2 linked regions of the Peribacillus simplex NBRC 15720 = DSM 1321 genome follow. The protein of the gene in region 1 interacts with the protein of each later gene in a pairwise test. Links are inferred from orthologs where the notes say so. Each region holds a gene or a part of one and is shown on either strand. Other genes may lie near its edges.

Region 1 (3,363 bases):
AAAAAACCCTGTTATCGTGGGTTTTTTCATCAATAAACAGCCTTTTCACTTTTCATTTAAAACCCAACGATTTCGGTTGGTACCTACATATCACAATAAAGAATAGTCATTCAACTCATTAAAACTTGCTTTTCCTCACTAGAATACGCTTTATAACATTAACATCAGTATAATGATTCTTAAGGTAAAAATCATCATGAATAAAATCCTCTTTAATTTCTTAAAGTGGCATCATCATTTATTTTATTTTCCATAATTCCCCTTCCTTTCTCGCTAATAGGACTATATTCCATTTATTCTTCATACAAATGTGGAATTCCTTTTGATTTTATAGTTACTGACAATAAAATTAGTCTACAAACATATTAACCCCGTTCAAGAAATCCTGAACGGGGTTTTTCAAAAAATATTAATTTTGAGTTTTTGTGGGCATTGAGCTCAGTTGTCAAACTTCGTAAATCTGTTCATTCAAGGTGGTTTTACTTACGAACTTATAGAGGATCGGCGATGACAAGGATTTTCCCTTCTTTAATATCCTCCACATATTGATCGACTTCGGCTTCCTCCACTCCAATACCCAATAATGGCTTTCTCAATCCGCCTGCTTCCGATGCTACCCCGGCTGCGGCTCCGCCAAAAGTGGCGAAAATTGGTCCTGCTGCCAATATCGGACCAATTCCTGGTATGGCTAATGCACTCATACCAATAAGCAGGCCCGTCAATCCGACAGCTCCACCCGCTGCTGCCCCAGCTACTAATCCATCAGTCTTTGCCGGGCTGACTTCCTCGGCTTCATTGGGTAATTTATCAATGTTTTTCGCCACTATTGATATTTGATCGGATGTATATCCTTGTTCCTTTAAATTTTTGACTGCTGAAGTCGCTTCATTTTCATTTTCATATATTGCTATAAACCTCTTGTCCATGGTATCTGCTCCTTTAAAAGTAATGTAATATACAATACCCTTAAATGAGTTTTAATAACCTTCCATGAAAGAAATGAATTTCACTCCCGGATTTGCCCCTGGCCATAAATGAAGTACTTGCTTGATGTTAAGGCCGGTAAACCCATTGGTCCACGTGCATGCAGCTTTTGTGTGGAAATGCCGATTTCTGCTCCATAACCGAATTCAAAGCCGTCGGTAAAACGGGTGGAAGCATTGTGATAAACTGCTGCGGCATCTACTTTATTCAAAAATGCGGAAGCGTTTTGTTCATCCCTCGTTAGGATTGCTTCAGAATGCTTGGTACCGTATCGGTTAATGTGTTCAATCGCATCGAATACACCTTTTACAGTTTTCACGCTGATTTTTAAAGCCAGATACTCAGTTGACCAATCTTCCTCCGTAGCCGTTTTCGCTCTCGGAAAGGCGCTGCAAACCGCTTCATCTCCATATACTTCAATACCCTTTTCGTCCAGGAGTTCCAAAATTCTCACTCCATTTTCTTCAAACCATTTTTCATGAATTAGAAGCCCCTCGATAGCATTGCATACGGATGGACGCTGAGTTTTACCGTTTAAGACAATTTTCTCGACCATCGTGATATCTGCGGTCTGATCGATGAAGATATGGCAATTGCCTGCTCCTGTTTCAAGGACGGGAACAGTTGACTCCTTAATAACAGTTTCAATTAAATTCTTTCCACCGCGAGGAATCAACACATCTAAATACTCATTAAGGTGAAAAAGTTCCTTAGCGGTTTCACGACTCGTATCCTCGATCAACTGAACTGCTTCTACAGGAATCTCCGTATTCTCCAATGCTTTATGAATGGAGGAGACTAGTGCCATATTGGAGTATTTGGCTGACGAGCTGCCTCTTAATAGGACGGCATTCCCCGTTTTCAAGGACAATGTAGCTGCATCAATGGTCACGTTCGGCCTGGCTTCATAAATCATCCCTATTACCCCGATCGGCACCCGTAACTTTTTAATCAATAAACCATTCTCTTTTTCGATCGTCTCCAATTGTTCCCCAATCGGATCATTTAAATCGATCAAAAGCATAATTGCCGCTGCCATGTCATCAATACGGTTAACATTTAACATAATCCGATCTAATGTAGACTCACTGTAGCCTTTTATCCTGCCTTCTTCCAGATCCTTTTGGTTTTCTTTTATCAAAAAATCTTTATCGATAATAAGTTGCTTAGCAATTTTTCCAAGTGCCTCATTCTTCTTTTCCGTCGTCAATCCGATTAGCTGATAACTGGCTTTTTTGGCTGCCTTTCCTTTCGCCGTCACTTCACTCATTTCCAAATGCCCCCTTTTCTTTCTCTAATATTGATTATCTATGCTTTCACCCATTTATCGCGATGGATCACTTCTATGGAAGTGATCACAAGCTCGGATGTCCTCTTTCCCATCGCCTGTTTTAATTCTTCGTCGGAATAAAGGACCTCACCCCGCCCCAATAATCCATTTGCACCAAAGACTTCGACAACATCCCCCTTATTGAAGACTCCTTTAATTTCATAAATTCCAGCTGGCAGCAGACTGCTGCCATTAGAAACTAAAGCCCTTTCGGCACCTTCATCAACGAAAATTTTCCCAGATACTTGTGAGTGAAGGGATATCCATTGTTTGTTTTTCGTTACTGTCGTCATGACATCATTCCCAATATACGTGCCATCACCATTGCCTTCAAGGATTGTTAGAAGTTTATCGCTCCCAAAACCTGATCCGATGAATACTTTCACCCCAAGAGACAATGCAGTTTGCGCTGCAATCAGCTTCGATTTCATACCCCCGGTTCCGACATTAGATCCTGCGCCTTCTGCCATTTGCAATAAATCCGCCGTTACTTCGGATAACTTTTCAAATCGTTTCGCCCCTGGATTTGTCTGTGGATTGGAATCATAGAGCCCATTAATGTCCGTTAATATGATCAAGTTGGTGGCGTGGACTAAACCGCTTACTAAGGCGGATAGCATATCATTATCACCAAAAGTCAACTCCTCGACCGATACTGTATCATTTTCATTTATAATCGGAAGGATGCCGCGTTCAAGCAATTCCATCAATGTCGCATATGCATTTTTATATCTATCTTTTTTCGAGAAATCTTTCCTTGTTAATAAAATCTGCGCCGGAACGATTCCAAAGTGCCCTAATTGTTCCATATATGATTGAATCAATAGACTTTGCCCTACAGCTGCAGCAGCTTGTTTTCCTTTGAGTGTGACAGGTCTCGTAGGGTAGCCGAGCTTGCGAAAACCTGTCGCTACAGCACCTGATGAAACAAGGACAACTTCATGTCCCGCTTTCCTTAATGCTGCCACTGCCTGGATATGATCGGAAAATTTACTTTGGTCGATTTCACCTTGTGTGTTGGTCAAAGAACTACTTCCTATCTTTACAAC
Region 2 (3,187 bases), 3.5 Mb from region 1 along the record:
CAGCTTTTTGATCTTCAATTTGAGATTGCATGCCTTTCAGCTCTACTTCCATATCCTTAAGGCTTTGCAATTTTTTCTCAACAGTCTCTTGTTTTTTTTCTAAGTCAGCTTTATCCGCTTCCTGCTCGCTAAGAATCTGTTGGTCAGCTTCCACGATAGTGGCTACCGCTCCCACACGATTAACGAATTCACCAAAGTTTTTAGAACCTAAAACAACTTCTAGGTACTCAACGTCCCCGCCGCTCTCTTGGAATGAAAGGGCGCGCTCTTTCAAGACTTCCTCGCGTTTTGCGATTCTTTCTTCCAAGGCTTTAATTTCTTTCTTTAAAGAATCTATATCTTTTTCGGTGTCTTTAATTTCTTGTTTAGTATCTTTGATTTTTTGGTCATTTTCTTTCATTGCCGATTCTATCTGGGCAATTTGGGAATTCATTTTCGTTTGTTCTTTTTTCAATTCCTGAATAACTTGTTCTGCCTCTGAAATATCTGATTGTATTCCTGTGCGTTGCGATTGAATATCCGAGATAGATTCAGCTTTTACAGATGGTATGGCAAAAGCGCTCCCTAATCCAAGCATAATTGTCGTGTTCAATACGATAAGTTTTTTCTTCAAACTCATTTCCCCTGCTTTCCTCCCCTTGCATTTCCATCGACCCACTTCTTTTTCTCTATGAAAAATTATTAGTCAAAATAAATTGCTGGGAACTCTTCTCTATTTTTTTTACTCTTTATGTAATTTTCTAAGATTGTAATTATATAAAATACATTTCTTAAACTCTACTATGTTTTCATCTAAGTCGTAGTATATCATCAGATTTTGTCAAATGCGTAATAGCAATATTACAATTATATTTCAATTTTAACATAAAACATAAAAATTCGACTTTTTCGTGTGATAAAACAACCATTTTTTTACATAATAACCTTCTTATTTTGATGCAAGACTTTCTATCTAGTGTTTAGCACCAAGGGACCACAGACTATTGGCAGATTAAAACTGACCATTTTCGAATGTATGGAAGCCCTTTTGAAACAGATTGCAGCTTATTTTCCTTACATAAAGGAAGGTCCGCTGGCATCCCCATTAAAAAAACAAAAAAAACCGCTCATCAGCGGTTTTTCCGTCAATATTCGACCCATTCTTAAATTCCAGCCATATAGTCGACAAAAACCTTCATTTCTTTTGGTCGAACAAATACACTTTCGCCTTTGCTTATCTCCAGATTCAAATATTGTTCTTTCGTCAGTTCGATTTCCAGCGGTTCGTTTGTATCCTGACGAATGACTTCTATCCGGACGATGGGGCCAATTGTATGGATGTGGTCAATTATGGATGCAATCGAATCCTTTTCGGATGTTTCTCTTTCTATGATAAAGTTATGAGCCCTTACATAACCAGTGCCCACACCATCTTCGCTGCCCGGGGCATTCATTTCCACATTCCCAGTTACCAATTTACCTTGATGAACATTGCCTTTGAAAAGATTGACACTGCCGAGAAAATCATAAACAAAGGGATTTTCCGGGTGATCATATACTTCTTCCGGAGTTCCAATCTGTTCAATTTTCCCTTCATTCATGATTACGACCCGATCAGCAACATCCATCGCCTCTTCCTGATCATGCGTCACGAACACACTCGTAACATTGAATTCATCATGAAGCCTTCTTAGCCAACGCCGAAGTTCTTTGCGAACCTTGGCATCCAATGCCCCGAATGGTTCATCAAGCAAAAGGATATTCGGTTCAACCGCAAGTGCCCTTGCCAATGCGACACGCTGGCGCTGGCCGCCTGATAATTGGGATGGATAACGATCTTTATATCCTTCCAGCTTGACGAGCTGAAGCAATTCAGTAACCTTTTGTTCAATAACTTCTTTACTGGGCCTTATTTTTTTAGGACGGACCTTTAATCCATAGGCGATATTATCAAAAATGGTCATATTACGAAAAAGGGCATAATGCTGAAAGACGAAACCCACATTTCTATCTTTTACATGCTTATGCGTGTAATTCTCTTCATTGAAGAGGATCTTTCCGTACTCTGCTTGTTCAAGACCCGCGATGATACGCAGTAATGACGTTTTTCCCGATCCAGAAGGGCCAAGAAGGGCTACGAGTTCACCGCTCTTTATTTCCAAATTGATGTTTTGGAGTGCTTGATAAGAACCGTAATATTTTGTAACATTTTCAATGATGATACTCATTTCATTCCTCCTAACTCGCTTTGGTTGATTTAAAGTCCGTTTTCCATTCTATGAAACTTTTAATGATCAAGGTTATAATTGCAAAAATGGACATCAGGGATGCAACGGCAAAGGCAGCCGAAAATTGATATTCATTGTATAAGATTTCAATATGAAGCGGCATCGTATTGGTCATGCCCCTTATATGGCCCGATACGACCGATACAGCTCCAAACTCCCCGATTGTCCTTGCACTGCAAAGGATGACTCCATATAGAAGTCCCCATTTTATATTTGGAAGCGTCACATACCAAAATGTCTTAAACCCTCCCGCACCCAGCGTGAGTGAGGCCTCTTCTTCAGACGTCCCCTGACTTTGCATGAGCGGAATCAATTCACGCGCAATGAATGGGAAGGTAATGAAAATGGAGGCGATGACAATCCCCGGTATTGAAAAAATCACTTTAATGTCAAAGGATTGCAGCAGTGGACCAAGTGTTCCATGTAAGCCAAACAGAAGGACAAAAATCAACCCAGCAATGACGGGTGAAACGGAAAAAGGCAAATCTATCAATGTTATTAAGAAGTTTTTTCCCTTAAAATCATATTTTGTTATGGTCCACGCAGCAACTACACCAAATATGGCATTGAGTGGCAAAGTGATGAGGACAACGATCAATGTTAATTTAATTGCAGCCAAGGCATCAGGATGGGTAATGGCCGCAAAATAAGCTTCGGCACCTTTTTCAAAGGCCTTTACAAAGATCGCGATTAATGGGACAACTAAAAATAAAGTCAGAAATAGCAATACAATGGAAATAAGGACCCACTGTATGGATTTAGGCTCTTTTGTTGCGTTTCTCATAAAAATGACTGAGTGATTCGTTTTATTAGCAACCACTGAATTATCATTTTCCATCATGTCCCCTCCTACTTCCCTGAATATCTTTTGCCGGTCCACCATTGTAAGATATTGATGGTGAACAGAATTATAAATGTAA

What was found. Proteins that work in one complex are often made in the same cells at the same time.
Region 2: the proteins of BS1321_RS23000 (region 1) and BS1321_RS05730 interact in binary tests that used the Escherichia coli proteins (3 or more experiments, as listed by UniProt). The link is inferred for Peribacillus simplex NBRC 15720 = DSM 1321 from one-to-one orthologs.

What each region holds. Positions count from the first base shown.
Region 1 is NZ_CP017704.1:4,749,774-4,753,136, reverse strand. Bases 131-3,089 are described here. They hold BS1321_RS23000 (glutamate-5-semialdehyde dehydrogenase), read right to left. Parts: upstream 2,255-3,089; coding sequence 1,007-2,254; downstream 131-1,006. Other genes in these bases: proB (glutamate 5-kinase), read right to left, coding at 2,293-3,089; BS1321_RS23005 (general stress protein), read right to left, coding at 492-926. In the rest of the region: more of proB, read right to left, coding at 3,090-3,363. UniProt on the Escherichia coli protein: Catalyzes the NADPH-dependent reduction of L-glutamate 5-phosphate into L-glutamate 5-semialdehyde and phosphate. The product spontaneously undergoes cyclization to form 1-pyrroline-5-carboxylate.
Region 2 is NZ_CP017704.1:1,227,368-1,230,554, forward strand. Bases 176-2,958 are described here. They hold BS1321_RS05730 (sulfate/molybdate ABC transporter ATP-binding protein), read right to left. Parts: upstream 2,208-2,958; coding sequence 1,143-2,207; downstream 176-1,142. Other genes in these bases: BS1321_RS05725 (C40 family peptidase), read right to left, coding at 176-619; cysW (sulfate ABC transporter permease subunit CysW), read right to left, coding at 2,218-2,958. In the rest of the region: more of BS1321_RS05725, read right to left, coding at 1-175; more of cysW, read right to left, coding at 2,959-3,051; sulfate ABC transporter permease subunit CysT, read right to left, coding at 3,117-3,187. UniProt on the Escherichia coli protein: Part of the ABC transporter complex CysAWTP involved in sulfate/thiosulfate import. Responsible for energy coupling to the transport system.